One region of the Rhizobium sp. 22-785-1 genome, then DNA from elsewhere that is predicted to be linked to it. Evidence: riboswitches for the same ligand, from Rfam matches in the RefSeq annotation. Region 1 holds a riboswitch; each other region holds the start of a gene.
What was found. A riboswitch is a leader RNA that binds a small molecule or an ion and turns the genes downstream of it on or off. The one in region 1 is predicted to bind cobalamin.

Region 2: it holds a riboswitch for cobalamin, as region 1 does, so the genes downstream of both, ACQZ5M_RS12860 (DUF1636 domain-containing protein) here and ACQZ5M_RS19160 (ABC transporter substrate-binding protein) in region 1, are expected to answer to the same signal.
Region 3: it holds a riboswitch for cobalamin, as region 1 does, so the genes downstream of both, nrdH (glutaredoxin-like protein NrdH) here and ACQZ5M_RS19160 (ABC transporter substrate-binding protein) in region 1, are expected to answer to the same signal.

What each region holds. Positions count from the first base shown of each region.
Region 1 is NZ_JBNWDI010000011.1:28,370-35,016, reverse strand. Features, by position in the region: gene ACQZ5M_RS19165 (glucose/quinate/shikimate family membrane-bound PQQ-dependent dehydrogenase) at 1-815, shown strand, start outside; cobalamin riboswitch at 951-1,172, shown strand; gene ACQZ5M_RS19160 (ABC transporter substrate-binding protein) at 1,360-2,385, shown strand; gene ACQZ5M_RS19155 (FecCD family ABC transporter permease) at 2,390-3,409, shown strand; gene ACQZ5M_RS19150 (ABC transporter ATP-binding protein) at 3,406-4,182, shown strand; gene ACQZ5M_RS19145 (hypothetical protein) at 4,337-4,648, shown strand; gene ACQZ5M_RS19140 (NAD-dependent epimerase) at 4,645-5,661, opposite strand; gene ACQZ5M_RS19135 (UDP-glucose dehydrogenase family protein) at 5,681-6,647, opposite strand, start outside.
Region 2 is NZ_JBNWDI010000005.1:284,766-291,412, forward strand. Features, by position in the region: gene cobN (cobaltochelatase subunit CobN) at 1-1,376, opposite strand, end outside; gene cobW (cobalamin biosynthesis protein CobW) at 1,383-2,420, opposite strand; gene ACQZ5M_RS12860 (DUF1636 domain-containing protein) at 2,414-2,839, opposite strand; cobalamin riboswitch at 2,956-3,168, opposite strand; gene cobO (cob(I)yrinic acid a,c-diamide adenosyltransferase) at 3,291-3,908, shown strand; gene ACQZ5M_RS12870 (cobyric acid synthase) at 3,912-5,369, shown strand; gene cbiB (adenosylcobinamide-phosphate synthase CbiB) at 5,356-6,321, opposite strand; gene cobD (threonine-phosphate decarboxylase CobD) at 6,320-6,647, shown strand, end outside.
Region 3 is NZ_JBNWDI010000006.1:268,295-274,941, reverse strand. Features, by position in the region: gene ACQZ5M_RS14550 (LysR family transcriptional regulator) at 1-423, opposite strand, end outside; gene ACQZ5M_RS14545 (aldo/keto reductase) at 521-1,579, shown strand; partial or broken gene ACQZ5M_RS14540 (nuclear transport factor 2 family protein) at 1,677-2,222, shown strand; gene ACQZ5M_RS14535 (Atu4866 domain-containing protein) at 2,329-2,658, shown strand; cobalamin riboswitch at 3,781-4,000, shown strand; gene nrdH (glutaredoxin-like protein NrdH) at 4,245-4,469, shown strand; gene nrdI (class Ib ribonucleoside-diphosphate reductase assembly flavoprotein NrdI) at 4,479-4,892, shown strand; gene nrdE (class 1b ribonucleoside-diphosphate reductase subunit alpha) at 4,862-6,647, shown strand, end outside.

The sequences.
Region 1 (6,647 bases):
AGCCGGCACCTGGCGGTGCGATCCCGGAAGATTTCTCCTCACCGACGCAGCCTACTTCGGCGCTCTCTTTCAAGCCGGAGCCATTACAAGAAAAGAACATGTGGGGTGTGTCGCTGTTCGACCAGCTCGCCTGCCGCATCAAGTTCCATGAGCTGAATTATGAAGGTCGCTACACGCCGCCATCGCTGAAGGGCTCGCTCATCTATCCAGGTAATTTTGGTACCTTTAACTGGGGTAGCGTCGCTGTCGATCCCGAGCGACAGATCATGTTCGGGATGCCGACCTATCTAGCCTTCACCTCACAGCTCGTTCCGCACGATCAAGTCCCGCCCAAGGCTCAGGATGAGAAAGGCAGCGAGCAGGGGCTGAACCGCAATGACGGCGCGCCCTACGCGGTCTTGATGGGTCCATTCTTGAGCCCGATCGGTATACCCTGTCAGGCTCCGCCATGGGGCTACGTCGCCGGTGCGGATCTCAGAACCGGCAAGATCGCCTACAAGCACAAGAACGGCACCGTCTACGACATGACGCCGCTGCCGCTTCCATTCAAGGTCGGCGTGCCGGGTATCGGCGGCCCGATGATCACCAAGGGCGGCGTAGCTTTCCTCGGTGCGGCCGTCGACAATTATCTGCGTGCCTATGATCTAACCAGCGGCAAGCAGCTTTGGGAGGCACGGCTGCCGGCAGGTGGGCAAGCTACGCCCATGACCTACGCTCTTGAGGACGGCAAGCAATATGTCGTCATGGTTGCCGGCGGTCATGGGTCGGTTGGTACCAAGCCCGGCGACTATGTCATCGCCTATACGCTGCCATAAACAGCGACATTTACTTGAAGCGCTTCGATGGCCGGAAACCCGTTTCCGGCCATTTTGTATTTCCAGTGAACAAAATCCCATCGCACTAAAACGTAATAATATTACATACATTCGCTTGACGGATATCTGGAAATAGTTCTATCTGCCTGCGACGGTTCCAAGCGAGAGATTGCGAGGAATAATAGGGAACGCGGTGCGGAGATGTCTCCAATGCCGTGGCTGCCCCCGCAACTGTAAGCGGATTGTCGAGCACTCGTGGCGCATTCACCTGCGTCAGGCCACTGCGATCTCATCGTGGGAAGGCAGGCAAGACGATCATCCGTGAGCCAGGAGACCTGCCGTCGTCTGTTCATTCCAAAGTCACGGGCGGGGATGCCCTGGAGAGGAAACGCCATGATTGTTATCTGCGCCAAACAGCGCTTACATCCGTCTGTCTATTTCCCGGTTTCCGATCGTCCCACGGCTGTGGTTGGCGAATGAGTGTTTCACTCAATAACGGCGTTTGCGTGTGGGCAGCGTCAACGATTTCGGGGACCATCGGACCATGACACTTCATTTCACAGGCGCATTTCTTGGCGCAGTTCTTGCCGCTGTATCTCTTTTGCCGAATGCAACGGAGGCTGCGGAAACCAGCTATCCACTGACGTTGAAAAATTGCGGCAGGGACGTCACCTTCACCCATGCTCCCAAGCGCACGGTGTCTTTAGGGCAGAGTTCGACGGAGATACTCTATCGTCTGGGACTGGCAGACAAGGTTGTCGGCACTGCCGTCTGGGTTGGCCCGGTGATCAAGGGCTATGAGGAGGCAAATGACAAGGTGGAGCGTCTGGCCGATAACGATCCGAGTTTCGAAAGCGTTCTTGGCAAGAAGCCCGATCTCGTTACCGCGCAGTTCCAATGGCATGTCGGCCCCGAGGGCGTTGTCGGCAAACCCGAACAGTTCGAAGAACTGGGCATTCCGGTCTACGTCTCGCCTGCAGATTGCACGGGCAAGGATAATGCTGGCGGCGGAGATGGCGTCAGGCACTCGGTCTTCACCATGGAGCAGATCTACCAGGAAATCGGAGAGCTTTCGCAGATCTTCAACGTTAAGGATCGCGGCGACGCACTGATTGCCGAGCTGAAAAACCGCGAAGAGACCGCGCGCAAGAAGATCGTTTCCACCAACGGAAAGGTATCTGCTGTATTCTGGTTCTCCAGCGCCGAAGGCGATATCGATCCCTACGTCGCGGGCAAGAACGGTGCGCCTGGCTATATCATGTCGGCGCTTGGCATCAGAAATGTCATCGAGAGCCAGGAAGAATGGCCAACTGTTGGCTGGGAGACCATTGCCAAGTCCAATCCGACCATCATCGTTGCCGCGAGCATGGACCGCCGCCGCTACCCGGCAGACGACATTGCCGTAAAAGAGAAGTTCCTGAAGCAAGATCCTGTCACGAGCCTCATGCCGTCCGTGAAGGATAACCGTATCGTCGTCATGGACGCTCAGGCGATGAACCCGACGATCCGCACGATCGAAGGGATTGAGGTGCTGGCTGACCAGATCGGTCAACTCGGCTTGGCGAAGTAAACGGATGCCCGGTCCCTTGCTGTATGTCCGCGCTGCCATCATTGCAGCTGCGTGTCTTCTGGTGGCGCTGTGGCTCGGAGCCTCAATCGGCGAAACCTCCATGCCGATGGAGGTTGTCGCCAAGGCGGTGGCCAATCGTATTTGGCACGCTGGCTATCCATTGGATGCGATCGATGAAGGGATCATCTGGAACTATCGCCTGAGCCGCGCCGTGGTCGCCGCCTGTTGTGGGGCAGCTCTTTCCGTTTCGGGCGTCGTGCTGCAATCGCTCCTGCGCAATCCTCTGGCGGATCCATACATTCTTGGTATCTCCGCCGGGGCATCGACAGGCGCCGTCGGTGTTGCGATACTCGGCTTTGGTGCAGGCTTGCTCACCATGCCGCTCGGTGCTTTTCTCGGAGCGCTCGTCGCATTCGCGCTTGTGAGCCTCCTGGCGCTGAGGGCAGGGCGCGGTAACAGCGCAATCATCCTGGCCGGCGTCGCCGGGTCGCAACTTTTCAACGCGCTGACCTCCTTCATCGTCACCAAGGCCGCGAATGCCGAACAGGCTCGCGGAATCATGTTCTGGCTGCTCGGCAACCTTTCCGGCGTTCGCTGGGCGGATGTCTCGCTTGCTCTTCCCATCGCCATCTTCGGGCTTGTCGTCTGCCTCTGGCATGCGCGGGCATTGGACGCCTTTACCTTTGGAGCGGAATCGGCTGGCTCCCTCGGCATCCCCGTGCGCCGCGTCTATGTCGTCTTAACAGGCACGTCTGCCTTGATGACGGCCGTAATGGTCAGCATCGTCGGCTCGATTGGCTTCATCGGTCTTGTCATACCCCATGCGGCGCGTCTGGTCGTCGGTGTTCGCCACGGTCGTCTGCTTCCGGCTTCCGCGTTGATCGGTGCTATCTTCATGATCGCTGCCGACATTGTCTCGCGCACCATCATTGCAGGACAGGTCCTGCCGATCGGCGTAATCACCGCCCTGTTCGGCGCTCCAGCCTTTGCGCTGATCCTTTCTCAACGCAGGAGGCTCGCATAATGCTTTCGGCGCGTAATTTGAGCTGGTCGATCGGCGGCGTGGAGATCGTCGAGGATATCAGTCTTGATCTTCATGCCGGCGAGTTCCTCGGCATTGTCGGCCCAAACGGTTCGGGCAAGACCAGCCTCATGGCGATGCTCTCTGGCCTGAGAAAACCGCGTTCCGGCGACGTCTTACTGGATGGCATGTCGATGGCCCTCCTCCAGCGTCGAGATGTGGCGCGCCGGATCGCTCTAGTCGAGCAGCAGGCTGAAACACAGGAACGCATCAACGCCCGCCAGGCCGTGGAGCTTGGTCGCATTCCGCACAAGGGTGCTTTGTCTCCATGGTCTCGTCACGATGATGACATCGTCGATAGGGCGCTCCGGGACGTGGATATGGAGGGCTTTGGCAAGCGCATGTGGCACACGCTTTCCGGGGGAGAGCGGCAACGCCTGCATATCGCCCGAGCCTTGGCCCAGGAGCCGAAGATCCTGCTTTTAGACGAGCCGACAAACCACCTCGACATCGGCCATCAGATCGCGCTCCTACATCTCGTGCGCAAACAGAAGCTGACGGTTGCAGCCGCTTTGCATGATCTTAATCACGCGGCGATGTTCTGCGACAGGGTAGCAGTGCTGAAGGCGGGGACGCTTGTCGCGATGGGAAAACCCTGCCATGTGCTGACGCCGGCTCTCATCCTCGATGTCTTCGGAGTCCTGGTCGATGTCGAGCTTAATGGTGCGGATGGATGTCACATCCGGTATCGTGCGCCATCGCTTCTAGCGACGTAAACCTACGCTTTTTTGATCTGCTATTCTTGAAGGAGGATGGCGTCATCCTACATATTGGGTAACCCGCTGGTCCGGGCCCCTCTGGTGAGAGTCTCGGCGCTTTCACGATGTCGGACCGTTTCCGACACGACGCCGAGGCTTCAGAGGCTTGCTTATGCTTTCCGATATCGCCGCATGGTTCATTACGCTTTTCGTCGTAGATCCGCTTCAAGCGGAGATGCGCGAACAACTCGAACGTGCAAATGCCTCGACCGAGATCATCCAGCAATCGCAGCAATGTGTTGCGAGCCAAGGCCCGAAACTGCTGAACCGGGCCGGTGAAGACCCGGCCTGGGCGGTCGCCACCGTGGTCGGCTTTACCTTTGGCTGGACATCGCCGGTGCAGTTGCTGGACACAAGCGACACGAACTGCGCGGCTGTTGTCGGTCTTTTGCAGGGTCGTGATGGCGAGCAGACGGAGGCTTAAGCCGCTCCAACGCGAAAACTGCGATACCAATCGACGAAATGCTGGACGCCCGTTTCGACGGGCGTTTCCGGAGAATAGCCCGTCAGCGCGCGCAGGAGGTCGGGCGACGCATAGGTGCGCGGTACATCACCCTGCTGCATCGGCAGCATGTTGCGGATGGCCTTTTGGCCAAGAATCGTCTCGACAGTTTCGACGAAACGCATCAGTTCCACAGGTTGTCCACCGCCGATGTTGACGACACGAAAGGGTGCGTGTTTCGACAAGGTATCGGTCACGCCCTCGTCGGAAACGCGGTTATCTTCCGCAGGCGCAATGTGGCTGAGGCGGATGATCCCTTCGACCAGATCGTCGATATAGGTGAAGTCACGGCTCATCTTGCCTTCGCCGTAAATATCGATCGGCTGGCCTTTGAGGATCGCATCGACGAACTTGAAGAGTGCCATGTCCGGACGACCGAAGGGGCCGTAGACGGTGAAAAAGCGGAAGGCCGTTGTCGGCACCTTGTGTAGATGCGCGTAGCTATGCGCCATCAACTCCATGGACTTTTTGGTCGCAGCATAGATCGTCATCGGCTCGTCGGCTTTGTCGCTCTCGGCAAAGGGCACCTTCTCGTTCGATCCGTAGATGGAGGAGGTGGAGGCGAGCATCAGATGCTTCGGCTGGAGATTTTTTGCCAGCTCCAGAATATTCCAGGAGCCGATAAGGTTCGAGTTTACATAATCCTTGGGGCAGTCGATGCTGTAACGCACGCCTGCCTGCGCGGCGAGGTGGATGATCACTTCCGGTTCGGCAAGATCGGCTGCACGGTTCAACGCGTCGGTATCTTCCAACATGCCGATGGAAGCCTTGAAGCCGTTCGAGCGAGCGAGGATCGCGTGCCTTTTTTCCTTGAGCGCCACGTCGTAATACTTCGTCATGCCATCGAAGCCGACCACGAAATGCCCATGATCCAGCAATCTCTTTGCAAGATGAAAGCCGATGAAACCGGCCGTGCCGGTGATCAGATAACGCATGCTGACGTAGGACCTTCCATTATGCTTGCGAGCGTCCTATGCTCGAATAGGAAAAGCCGTGCGCCATCACTTCGTCGGCGCGGTAGATATTGCGCAGGTCTATAAGGATCGGGCTTTTCATGATGTTCTTCAACCGCGCCATGTCGAGTGCGCGAAACTGGTTCCATTCGGTGACGATCACCAGTGCCTCGGCATCCTGTGCCGCTTCGTATGGGCCTTGCGCATAATCGATGCCGTCGATCAGAGGCTTGGCGTTCGCCATACCTTCCGGGTCGTAGGCCGTCACTTTCGCGCCTGCATCCTGCAGCGTCTGGATGACGGCAATCGCAGGACTGTCGCGCATGTCGTCAGTGTTGGGCTTGAAAGTCAAACCGAGCACGCCGACCTTCTTGCCGCGGATATCGCCGCCGACGGCTGCGATCACCTTGCGGCCCATGGCGCGCTTGCGATTGTCGTTGATGGCGATCGTCGTTTCAATCAGACGGACAGGGCTATCGTAATCCTGCGCGGTCTTGGCCAGCGCCAACGTATCCTTCGGAAAGCAAGAGCCGCCATAGCCGGGTCCCGCATGCAGGAACTTGGAGCCGATCCGGCCATCGAGGCCGATGCCGCGAGACACGTCCTGAACATCCGCCCCGACCTTTTCGCACAGATCGGCCATCTCGTTGATGAAGGTAATCTTCATCGCAAGAAACGCGTTGGCAGCATATTTGATCAGTTCGGAGGTGCGTCGCGTGGTAAAAAGAAGCGGCGACTGGTTGAGGTAGAGCGGACGGTAGACCTCCGTCATGACCGGACGCGCGCGCTCATCGGAAAGACCGACGACGATGCGATCGGGACGCTTGAAGTCGTCGATTGCGGCACCTTCGCGCAGGAATTCCGGATTCGAAACTACCGCGAAATCCGCAGACGGGTTTTCCTCGCGGATGATCCGCTCCACTTCGTCGCCGGTGCCGACCGGCACGGTGGACTTGGTAACGATGACG
Region 2 (6,647 bases), on a different contig from region 1:
GATACGATAGAGGTGCAGGCGGCAAGCGGGAGACCGTCCAGAAAGTGCTGGTAGCGAGATATCGGAAGACTGGCGCTCTCCGCCTCGATCCTATCCAGCAACGCTCTTGCCGTTTCCGGAATATCGCCAACCGCATAGCCCGCATCACGTAGGTCGCGCAGCATCTCCAAAACACTTTGCGGCACATCGAGACCGACTGCATATCCGGTGCGACCGGGTGCAGCACCCGGATAGTCCGGCATGAGGATAACGAGACGCCTCTCCGCCACCGGCGTCTGCGTCAACCGCAGATGGGCAGCGATTCGGTCCACGACCTGGGCCACACGATCCGGCTCTGGCGCATTGAGCAGTCCTTGGCGCCCTGAAGGATCGGACTGCTTGAAGGAGATGGCACCGGCCAGAATCCGGCCATCCAGTTCCGGCAGGACCACATGCATGGCAAGATCCGATGGGTTGAGGCCGCGCATGTTCTCAGCCCAGGCATCGCGCCGCGTCGTGGCCATGATGACCTGGAAAACCGGCACGCCAAGCCGGTCGAACAGGCTTTTGCCGTTCTCATCCGTCTGACTGGCGAAGGCCGTTGCGGCGATGATGGCCGCAGGCTTCAGCGGTGCCAGCGTGTCTTCCAGAAACAGAATCGCCTCACCATCCTTCAAGCCACTGACGAAAATCGGCAGGGGGGCAAAGCCACGGTCCTTCAGCGCCTCAAACAGCACATCGATGGGCGCGGCATCGGCTGCCAGAAGCATGGAACGGTAAAAGAGAATGGGCAGCTTTGGAGCTTCTGGCGGAAAAGCGGAGAGCGCTTGAGCAAGATCGACCACGCCAAGGTCTGGGATATAGAAGCCGGATTTCGGCAGCGGCTCCGGCTCGACATCCGGCCAGACGCCTTCCTTGGCAAAAGCGGTGAGGCCTTCGCAAAGACGACGCATGTTCTGCTGCCCGCCTTGCCGGAAGAAGGAGAGGACGGAGCCAAGCTGGCCCTGATCGACCGTCGATTGCGCTTCGAGCTTTTCATCGCGCTCGCTGCATTCGCCTGGCAGAAGCACGAGCTTGATGCCGCGCCGGCGCGCCATCATTGCCAGCTGATCAACGCCGTAGCGCCAGCGATCCGCGCCACCCAGAAACCGGATAAGGATCAGCTTGGCATGCTCCGCAGTCTTTTCGATCCAGAGATCGACCGACATGGGATGGCGAAGCTCGGACAGATTGGCGACGCTGAGTGAGACGCCGGAGCCCTCCGGCCATGCCCGCTGCAAACCGGCAAGGTCGCTTGAGGAGAACGACAACACCACCACATCCGCCTGCGGCTGGTTGAGATCAACCGGCTCGATCAGGTCGTCCAGAGACGATGATGTGGTGGCGAGGATATGCATGACGCGTCAGGCCGCCAGCATCTGTTCGATCTTCTCGCGGTTGAGGCCCTTTTCACCGATCACGACGAGCGCCGAACGGCGTACTTCGCCTGCGGCCCAGGGGCGGTCGAAATAGTGATTGACGCGCGCGCCGACGGCCTGAACCTGAAGGCGCATGGGCTTGGACGAGACTTCGACGAAACCCTTGATGCGCAGAACGTTCTCAGACGCCGCGGTCTGGGCGATACGTTCTGCCAAGGCCTCCGGATCGGACACCGCACCGAGTTCGACCACGAAGCTGTCGAATTCGTCGTGATCGTGGTCCTCTTCCTCATCATGATGGGTATGGCGGTTTTCGATATCGTTTTCGACTGCCAGCCCAAGCCCGATCAGCACGGCAGGATCGATCTGGCCGTGGGAAGCAACGACGATCTTGGCGGCCTTTGGCAGATGCTCGCCGATATGCGCCTTGGCACGCTCCAGACCTTCGGCATCGAGAAGATCGGCCTTGGTCAGCACGATCAGGTCGGCGCAGGCGATCTGATCTTCGAAGACTTCCTCGACCGGATCGTCATGGTCGAGCGCTTCGTCATTGGCGCGCTGGGCGGCGAGCGCGTCCATGTCATGCGACACCATGCCTTCGGCAAGTGCCGCACCATCGGCAACGGCAACGACCGCGTCGACGGTGACGCGACTCTTGATCGCCGGCCATTGGAAGGCCTGGACCAGTGGCTTGGGCAGCGCAAGACCGGAGGTCTCGATCAGGATATGCTCGACCCGCGGCTGGCGGCTCAAGATCTCCTCGATGGCCGGCTGAAAATCATCCGCGACTGTGCAGCAGATGCAGCCATTGGCAAGCTCGACAATGTTTTCTTCCGGGCAGCTTTCGATGCCGCAGCCCTTGAGGATGTCCCCATCGATGCCGACATCGCCGAACTCATTGACGATAATCGCCAGACGCTTGCCATCGAGCTTTTCCAGAAGGCCGCGCAGCAGCGTGGTTTTGCCGGCGCCCAGAAAGCCGGTGACGATGGTGCAGGGAACGCGCTCTAGCGTGGTCATGATGTCTCCTCGAGGAAATTCAAAGGGGGGATGCGCGCGACCATGCCGCGCTTCAAGCTGTCCGGACGCCCGCGCCAAGGCATCAGGCCGTCGGTGGAACTTTCAAGCAGGCGCGCGCCGGTGATCAGATCATCGGCATGATCGGGCGTCAGCCCGCCGAAGACGTAAGACCAGCCATCGGCACTGCGCATCGCGGCACTGGCACCACGCTTGCAATTGGCAAGGCAGTTGACGCTGCGTACCTCGATATCGGCTTCCGCACCAAGCGCGATCGCAGCCTCTGCCAGCAGCGCGCCGAGGCGCGGCTCGGCATTCGGTTCTGCCTCACTACGGCAACTGCGGCAGACATAGACAACAAGACCGGAAGCTTTCTGCTTTTCGGTCGATCCTTCCGTCCGAGACGATGTCGCTGTAATATCCAAACCGAGCCCGCTTCCGCCGTTAAAACATGCAAGGGGTGCGGTGCCGAAGACGGAATGCGAGACAGCGCAAACCGATATTCGGCGCAACCGACTGACCGGAGCACCCCGCCCGGCAGACGTTTTTTTCTGAAACGGCAGGTCTCCTGGCTTGCGGCTTGAATAGGCGCCCTTGCACCGCCTTCCCGGATCGAAATCCAGTGGCTTTACGGTGCGGGCTTGCCGCTTACAGTTGCGGGGGCAGCCACGGATTGACCCGAGAAGCGGGCGGAACCGTGTTCCCTCTTAGCTTTTCCCGTTGCCGGAAAAAGACCGTCAGTGCCTTACCTTTACGGGCAAGCTGGCTTGCGGTCAATGCGCGGATTCTTGAGCGATGCTCTCGGTGCCATTGCCGAGAAGGGCGTTTTGACTATAGTCGCCGCTTCCAAAACAGGCTCGGAAGGACGTGGACATCATGACACGCGAGATCAGCGACAGTGACGCCGCCCGCCACCGCGAGAAGATGGTGAACCGCAAGAGCGTGCAGGATGCGGAAGTAGCCGAGAAGACCATCGAGAAGGGTCTATTGATGGTCAATACCGGCCCCGGCAAGGGCAAGTCCACCGCAGCCTTCGGCCTTGCGCTGCGCATGCTCGGCACGGGCCGACGCGTTGGTATCGTCCAGTTCATCAAGGGCGCGTGGTCGACCGGTGAACAGCAGGCGCTGACGCTTTTTGGTGACCGGGTGGAATGGCGCACCATGGGCGAGGGTTTCACGTGGGACACTCAGGACCTGAAACGCGATATCGCCGCGGCAACCAAGGCCTGGGAGGAGGCAAAGCTCCTGATGGCGGATGAGACGATCGGTCTTCTGGTTCTGGACGAATTGAATATCGCGCTTCGCTACGATTATCTGGATCTGGCGGACGTTGTCGCCACCTTGCAGAGCCGCCGTCCCGATCTGCACATCATCGTGACCGGGCGCAATGCCAAGCCGCCGCTGATCGAGGCAGCAGACATGGTGACGGAGATGACACTGGTGAAGCATCACTTCAAGGCGGGCGTCAAAGCCCAATCCGGCATCGAGTTCTGATCCATGGTCGCCAGATCCATCATGTTTCAGGGAACCGGCTCGGATGTCGGCAAGTCGCTGATGGTGGCGGGTCTGGCGCGTGCCTTTACCCGTCGCGGACTTTCGGTCCTGCCCTTCAAGCCGCAAAATATGTCCAACAATGCCGCGGTGACTGCGGATGGCGGCGAGATCGGTCGGGCGCAGGCCTTGCAGGCGCGGGCGGCAAATGTTCCGCTCTCGGTGCACATGAACCCGGTTCTTTTGAAGCCCCAGAGCGAAACCGGCGCGCAGGTGGTGGTACAGGGCAAGATCCTCGGCAACGCCAAGGCGGCAGAGTACCAGCACATGAAAGCAAGGCTGATGCTGCACGTGCTGGAAAGCTTCGAGCATCTGAAGGCCAATGCCGATCTGGTTTTGGTCGAAGGTGCCGGCAGCGCATCGGAAGTCAATCTGCGTGCCAATGACATTGCCAATATGGGTTTTGCCCGCGCCGCCAATGTTCCGGTGATATTGATCGGTGATATCGACCGAGGCGGGGTGATCGCCAGTCTCGTCGGCACGAAGACGGTGGTGGATGCAGACGACGCGAGGATGATCGAAGGCTTCATCGTCAATCGTTTTCGCGGCGATCCCTCGCTCTTCGATGAGGGGATGCATATTATCGCAGACCACACCGGCTGGACGTCCATCGGCCTTCTGCCGCACTTTGCCGACGCCGCACGCCTGCCCGCCGAAGATGCGCTGGGACTGACTGGCGAAGCCCAAACGAAACCGGGCGCGAAGATCCGCATCGCAGTGCCGATCCTGCCGCACATCTCCAATTTCGACGATCTCGACCCGCTGGATATGGAGCCGGATGTCGAACTGATCCGCGTGCGTCCCGGAACCGCCATTCCTGGCGATTGCGCCCTTATTTTGCTGTGCGGATCGAAAGCGACGATTGCCGATCTAGCCGTCCTGAAGCAGGCCGGGTTCGATATAGACATCAAGGCGCATCTTCGCCGCGGCGGAATGATTCTGGGCCTCTGTGGAGGATACCAGATGCTTGGAGCGACCCTATCGGACCCGGACGGCATCGAAGGGCCGCCATCGACCGTGGAAGGGCTGGGGCTTTTAAACGTCGAGACGGTGCTGACCGGAGACAAGCGGCTGGTCTCGGTCGAAGGGCGAAGCTTCGACGGCGAGGCGTTCTCCGGCTACGAAATGCATGTGGGTGTGACCAAAGGTGTCGATTGCGAACGGCCCTTCTACACCATCGGCAACCATGTGGATGGCGCGATATCCGCCGATGGCCGCGTTTTCGGCACCTATGTCCATGGTCTGTTTTCCGATGACGGACAGCGTAGCGCCTGGCTGCAACGGCTTGGCGGGCAGCGCTCGGCGCTGAATTACGAAGCGCAGGTGGATGCGGTGCTGGACCGGCTGGCCGACCACATGGAGCGCCATCTCGATCTAGACGCGCTGCTCTCTATCGCCAGATAAGCAATACCATAAGACCAAAGAAGCCGATCAGCAGGCCATCCGCGATACGCGCAAGCTTCAGAGCCTGACGAATATCGGCGGCGGTCAGATCCCGACGTCCGCCTTCGCCCATGAAGCGCGCCTGGATCATCTGTCCACCATAGGAGCGCGGTCCGGCAAGTGCGAAACCCAGCGCCCCGGCAAGAGCCGCTTCCGGCCATCCGGCATTGGGAGAGCGGTGGTGGCCAGCGTCACGAAAAATCGCCCGAACCGCATTGGAGGGAGAGGCCCCCGGCAAGAAGAAGGCGGCGACCACGAAGAGCAGACCGCTGAGGCGCGAGGCGGGAAGATTGACGAGATCGTCCACACGGGCAGAAGCCCAACCAAAGGCTTTGTATTGTGGTGTGCGGTGACCGATCATGCTGTCTGCCGTATTGATCGCCTTGTAGCCCGCCCCACCGGGCAGTCCGAGCAAACCGAGCCACAGCGAAGGTGCTACGATGCCATCGGAAAAATTCTCGGCGAGGCTCTCGATGGCCGCCCGACACACCGCTGCCTCATCGAGTTGATCGGGATCGCGACCAACGATCATCGACACGGCATTGCGCCCACCTTCGAGGCCTTCGCTTTCCAGCGCGATTGCCACTGCCTCGACATGCGTTTCCAGGCTTTTTTGCGCGGGAAGAGATGCGCCGACGATCGCGACCAGTAAAAACCCAAGCGGAAAAAGTAGAAGAATACTCTGCAGCAGAAGGGAGATTGTCACCGTGACACCCAAAATAACGATGAGCGCCAGGACGCCTTTGCCTTCCCGATGCAAAAATGATCGGTGTTCCCGGTTCCATTTTGCGTCGAGCAGCGCAATAAGCGAACCGATCCAAGTGACCGGATGGCCGATCCGGCGAAACAGCCAATCGGGATAGCCAGCGAAGCGTTCGATCAAAAGCGACAGGAAAGCAATGGTGAAGAACATGGGCAACCTGGGACCAGAGAGGGTAGAGGCAGCGATCCGCCACGGTGGCGATCTTGGCCGGGCGCGTGCGTCCTACCCGCTAGCGCCTCAACCCTGGATCGACCTGTCCACAGGGATCAATCCACATTCCTATCCGCATTCTCCCCTTCCTGCCAGCGCCTTCTCACGCCTGCCGGAGCCTGACGCGCTGGAACGCCTGAAGGCGGTTGCCGCCAACGCTTTCAGCGCGCCGTCTGTCAAGCATCTAGCCGCAGCGCCGGGAACGCAAATGCTCATGCCGCTGCTTGCCGAGATTGCCGTTCAACGCGGCGCCAAAAATGCTGCCG
Region 3 (6,647 bases), on a different contig from region 1:
GTCATACCCTTCCGCGACAATGTCGAATTCCTCGTCAGTGACCGTCACATCGAGCTGAATGTCTGGAAAGGCATCAGTAAAACGGGCAAGGAGCGGCCCTGAGATAAACTGCTCAGCGATAGATGACACCGCCAGCCTCAACAACCCGCTTGGTGCGCTGTCGCGGTCCGTGGTCGCGTCAAGCGCCAGTCCGACTTCGGAAATCGCCGGCGCAACCCGCTGATATAGCTGTTCGCCAGCCTCTGTGAGACTGACACTGCGCGTGGTTCTATGGACGAGTGCCACGCCCAACCGGTCTTCTAGACGGCGGATCGCCTGGCTGATGGCTGGCCGTGTGACGCCCAAATTTTCCGCGGCGGCGCGAAAGCTCTGCGCTTCTGCGACGGCCAAGAACACGGAGATGCCATTCAGATCGATTGCCATTGGTTAGATTTAGTTACCACGGTGGTCGTCATTGGGCAAGTTGTTCGCTCTCCCTGGCTTGTTTACCTTGGATCTCGCAAAACAGGAGATAGCTGACATGGCGCTTGATCATTATAAACTTCTTGGACGGTCGGGCTTGCGCGTTTCGCCGTTGAGCCTTGGAACGATGACCTTTGGGTCCGAGTGGGGATGGGGTGCGGATGGCGACGAGGCCCGCCGCATTTTCGATCTCTATGTCGACCGAGGTGGCAATTTTATAGACACGTCGGTCAACTATACCGACGGCGGCGCTGAACGACTGCTTGGCACCTATATCGGCGATAAACGCGAGCGAATCGTCCTTGCGACGAAATTCACCATGGCGCGAGAGCCGGGCAACCCTAATTCGGGCGGCAATCATCGCCTCAACATAGTGCGCTCCGTCGAGCAGAGCCTTTCGCAACTCGGCACAGATCGCATTGACCTGCTTTATGTGCATGCATGGGACATGACGACCCGGCCGGACGAGGTTATGCGGGCGCTCGACGACCTCGTTCGGTCCGGAAAAGTTCTCTATCTCGGTATCTGCAACACGCCTGCATGGCTCGTGGCCCAGATGCAGACTCTCGCCGATATCCGCGGCTGGTCTCCTTTTGTGGCGCTGCAGATAGAATATAGCCTTGTGGAGCGGACCGTGGAACATGAGCTTCTGCCCATGGCTGCTGCGCTCGGCCTCGGAGTTTTGCCGTGGTCGCCTCTCGGCGGTGGCGTGCTGACCGGCAAATACTCTCTCGTTGACGTTGAAGATTCACGAGAAGCGGCCGTGTCCGCTAGCCGCAAGGGCGTCATTGCGTCGTCCGGGCATCTGAACGAACGGGCGATCGAAATTGCGCAGGAAGTGAAGGCCGTTGCGGAAGAGGCTGGTACCACGCCCTCACGGGTGGCGCTTGCGTGGACCCTGGCCAATCCGACCGTCGTCTCGCCGATTGTCGGCGCCCGCACGCTCGCCCAGGCGGAAGACAATCTTGGAGCTCTGGATCTGGTGCTCACGCCGGAACAGGTGGCCCGTCTGGACCGGGTCAGCGCGCCGGGCCAAATCTTTCCGGGTCGCTTTACGCAGCGTCCCCTCGTCCAACAACTGATCTTCGGCGGCGCTGCAGTCGAACACCGTGACTGACCCTTGCAACTATGGAAGGCCCGTCGATGGTGCCGGCAGTGTCGTTGCCTGTTGACGGGTCTCAACACGTCCTCAGCAATACGAAAGGACCGATACCATGAGCATTTACCCAACAGACCGCCGGGCTGCCAGCCCGAGCCGGGTAGCTTTAATCGCATTCGCACTGCTCGCCATGCCGGGCGCCGCAATTGCCAACACCGCGACAACGCAGGTGCAGTCTCAGGAACGTGCCGCAATCGAGCAACGGAACAAGCCCATCATCGAAGCCGCCTTCGAAAAATGGCGAGGAGGCACCTACCTCTTCGCGGAGCTCCTCGCTCCCGACGTCGTCTGGACGATCCATGGCTCCGGACCGGTCTCCGGCACCTATCGCAACCAGCAAGACTTCATTGAACAGGCCTCGCGTCCCCTAACCAGCCGTCTCGCGACACCGATCGTGCCGGAGGTACACAACATCGTTGCCGATGGCGACACGATCATCATCCGCTTCGATGGAACGGCGACCACGACCTCTGGAGCGCCTTATCGCAACCAGTTTGTCTGGATATTCGAGATGAAGGACGGCCTTGTCGCCAATGCGGAAGCCTTCCTAGACCTCGTTGCCTATCAGCAGGTCGTCGACAACATTGCCCCGCGTTCCCAACAACCAACGCCCTCGGCTTCCGCAGAAGTCCCGTCTGCCGCACCGGGGCAGTGCGCCAACGCTTTCACCTGCAACTTTAAACAGCAACGCTGAACGGACCCAGACAATGAGACAGACATTTGCAACATTCGTCACGGCGGCAACAATTTCAATTCAACCCCTAGAAGCACAGGAGATCAATTTGCAGCCGAACCATCCATACGCAGGCATGTGGATTACCGACGACAATCGTGTCCGCCATGAACTTTTGCCAAATGGACGTTATGTCGAGGCCCGCGGTCAGCGTGAGCGAGCCTATGAAGGCCGTTATGAAGTCAACGGCACGCATATCGAGTACTGGGACGACACAGGCTTCACCGCCGATGGCGATTTCGTCGAAGAGGGCACACTGCACCATGGCGGCATGATCTTTCGCCGCAGGTCGGTGACGCCGTGACATGCCGACGAGCCTCTACTAATGCAGTACGGATCAGAGCGATGGGCGAACCAGGTCTGCCTGAAGCCATCCGTTAGGGCGCGCCTTTCATCGTAACCTCTCCGCCTTTCGCGAGAGGTCTATGAAGGCCCGTAGCGGTTACGGCACGTGGCGGCCGCGCAGGTAGTGGAGTGTCGGCCCCGGTATCGGCGATCGTCAGCAAGCTCTTGATAGATGACAACGCAGCCCTCGATGATGATGAAGGCATTGCGCCGCATGGATTGCAGAAAAAGATGGCGTCTTGGAGTCAGGGTGGAAGTACTGGTCCTGAAGCCGCCCGGCTTCCCGCAGGGTAGGTCAGAGTACGCCGCAGACTGGGTGTCGTTTAAAGATGAGGAAAGCATGAGATTCCGTCCGAATGCGTACCGCTCGGAAGCCGAACGATTCTACAGGCCACGGTTCCAAGCGTACAAAACGAAGAAGACCGTCATCGCGGGACGATGCGGCAGCTCTACGGCTCAGACGCTGGACGGCGGCCCTCGTCGAGACGAATTGGGCGGGAAAAGCTGCCGGTAAGTGGACACGGAGGGAGCCGCCGCCTCGAACACGAGTTCCCGCAGGATTGGAGAACCATGTATATCGGTCGGCGTAGGGACTAGAGAAATGGCCGTCAGGCGGCAAGCTCACAACCTAAGCCTAGCCCGTGATCGGTCTTGCTGTGTCCGTCGTCCGTTGGAAGACAATACACCGGTAGGGTTCTATCCGGTAGCGTGTACTGGGCGAGGTCACCAGTTATTTGCGGTGTTTGGAGAAACGGCTTGTGCGCAAACCCAACGCATACGAAGGCAATCGCGCACATGATGCGCAGCAGAAGACCGAATCTGCCTATCGCTCTCGTCATCCTGGATGCTCCCCACGAAACGGGTAGCTATGTTTTCGTTAAGGGGCAATGCGGCAAGCAGTCTTACGATAAACGGCCACAGCGATGTAGTGGGAGAAAAATTACATCGTGAAAGGTCTGTCCGCTGTCAAGCTAGCCGCTTCAGAAGCAGACGACCTCATGTTTTATGATCGAGCCACGCTTATCCACAGTCAACCTTCCGTTACAGAGTCATAACCGTTGACGATTTTTTCACGCCGTATACCATATCTAGTGTTCGAGGTTCTTCCGATTCGCGTCGGAAGCTAAGACGGGAATACGGTGCGTGATGTCCTTTCTGGACGGAGCAATGCCGGAGCTGCCCCCGCAACTGTAAGCGGCGAGCATCCTTCTCAAACTGCCACTGAGCCGAAAGGTGTCGGGAAGGCGAGATGGATGCGATGACCCGTGAGCCAGGAGACCTGCCTCAAACGAATACGTCCACGGGCGGGGTGTCCGAAGGTCGCGCTTGCGTGCGGGATGATCCTGCGCGTGCCGCTTCCTTGATCCCCCGCATCAACCACTTCGGGGTGAAGTCAATGTCGCATCATTCTAGTCAGTATCCGCGTGAATAGCGGGCGGTAACGCCTGCCGCCGATTTCGGCTGCCCTAATTTCCGAGTTCCTGAATGGGCATTCACCACGCCCGATCGATATCGCACGTCTACTCAAATCTCACGAGGATCATCATGACCGTTACCGTTTACAGCAAGCCAGCCTGCGTGCAGTGCACAGCCACTACCCGCGCGCTCGATCGTCAGGGCATCGACTACACCGTCGTGGATGTTTCCGAAGACACCAATGCCTACGATCTGGTTCAGGGGCTGGGGTATCGTCAGGTTCCAGTTGTGGTGGCTGGCGAGACGCATTGGGCGGGCTTCCGCCCGGATATGATCAGCACGCTTGCGGCCTGAGCCGGAGCAATGGGACAGATCGTCTATTTCTCCAGCCGGTCGGAAAACACTCATCGCTTCGTCGGGAAATTGGGGATGATTGCGCGGCGGATTCCGCTTAGTCCTTCCGAGGGCCTTCGGGTCGAAGCCCCCTATGTCCTGATCCTTCCAACCTACAGTGGCGAAGGTGGAAAAGGGGCCGTTCCAAAACAGGTGATCCGCTTCCTCAACGATGCGGAGAACCGGGCAAACATTCGCGGCGTGATCGCCGCGGGCAACAGCAATTTCGGGGCGACCTACGGGATCGCCGGCGATGTCATCTCCCAGAAATGCAGCGTGCCTTACCTTTACAGGTTCGAGCTTATAGGCACTGAGGAAGACGTCGCGAACGTCAAACACGGATTGGAACGATTTTGGACGCGACCACTTTCGAAAAGCCTTTGAAGACATCGGAATCCGAACTGGATTTCCATGCCCTCAACGCGATGCTTAACCTCTATGACGAACAAGGAAAAATCCAGCTCGATAAGGACAGACTAGCTGCGAAGCAATATTTCCTGCAGCACGTCAACCAGAACACGGTGTTCTTCCATAATCTGCGGGAGAAACTCGATTACCTCGTCACCGAAGGCTATTACGAGCGCGAGGTTCTGGACCAATATTCCTTCAATTTCGTGCGAGATTTGTTCGACGCTGCCTATGCCCGAAAGTTCCGGTTTCCGACCTTTCTCGGCGCGTTCAAATATTACACCAGCTACACGCTGAAGACCTTCGACGGCAAACGCTATCTGGAGCGCTACGAAGACCGCGTTTGCCTGGTTGCCCTGACGCTGGCCCAGGGAAGCGAAACGCTCGCCCAGTCGCTGATGGACGAGATCATCTCCGGGCGTTTCCAGCCCGCAACGCCGACATTTCTCAATGCCGGAAAGAAACAGCGGGGCGAACTCGTTTCGTGTTTCCTGCTGCGCGTTGAAGACAACATGGAGTCGATTGCCCGCGGCATTAACTCCGCGCTTCAGCTTTCCAAGCGCGGTGGCGGTGTCGCACTTTGCCTGACCAACATCCGTGAGGCGGGTGCGCCGATCAAGCAGATCGAGAACCAGTCGTCAGGCATCATTCCCGTGATGAAGCTGCTCGAGGACAGCTTCTCCTACGCCAACCAGCTTGGTGCGCGTCAGGGTGCTGGTGCGGTTTACCTCAACGCCCACCATCCCGATATCATGCGCTTCCTCGATACCAAGCGGGAGAATGCCGACGAGAAGATCAGGATCAAGACCCTGTCGCTCGGTGTCGTGGTGCCAGACATCACTTTCGAACTGGCCAAGAACAACGAGGATATGTACCTGTTCTCGCCATATGACATCGAACGCGTCTATGGCATCCCCTTCACCGAAATATCCGTTACCGAGAAGTATCGGGAGATGGTCGCGGATTCCAGGATCAAGAAAAAGAAGATCAAGGCACGCGATTTCTTCCAGGTGATCGCCGAGATACAGTTCGAGAGCGGTTATCCCTATATCATGTTCGAGGACACGGTGAACCGGGCGAACCCGATTGCAGGACGCGTTTCCATGAGCAATCTCTGCTCGGAAATTCTTCAGGTCAGCGACGCCAGCGAATACCATGACGACCTTTCCTATAAGGTCATGGGCAAGGATATTTCCTGCAATCTTGGCTCGCTGAACATTGCTGCAACGATGGACAGCTCCGATTTCGGCAAGACCATCGAGACATCGATCCGGGCGCTGACGGCCGTGTCGGACATGAGCCATATCTCTTCCGTGCCATCGGTCGAAAATGGCAATGACGACAGCCACGCCATTGGCCTTGGCCAGATGAACCTGCATGGCTATCTCGCCCGTGAGCGCATCTTCTATGGTTCGGAGGAAGGCATCGATTTCACCAATATCTATTTCTACACGGTGACCTACCACGCCATCCGCGCCTCGAACCGGATTGCCGCCGAGCGAGGCGTCAGCTTCAAGGGCTTCGAGAAGTCGAAATATGCCTCTGGGGAATACTTCGACAAATACACTGAGCAGGAATGGCTGCCCGCGACAGAGCGGGTTCGCGAGCTGTTCGTGACGGCAGGCATCGCAATCCCCACACAGGCGGACTGGCTTGCGCTGAAGCAGGCCGTCATGACCTCTGGCCTCTATAACCAGAACCTGCAGGCCGTGCCACCAACCGGTTCGATCT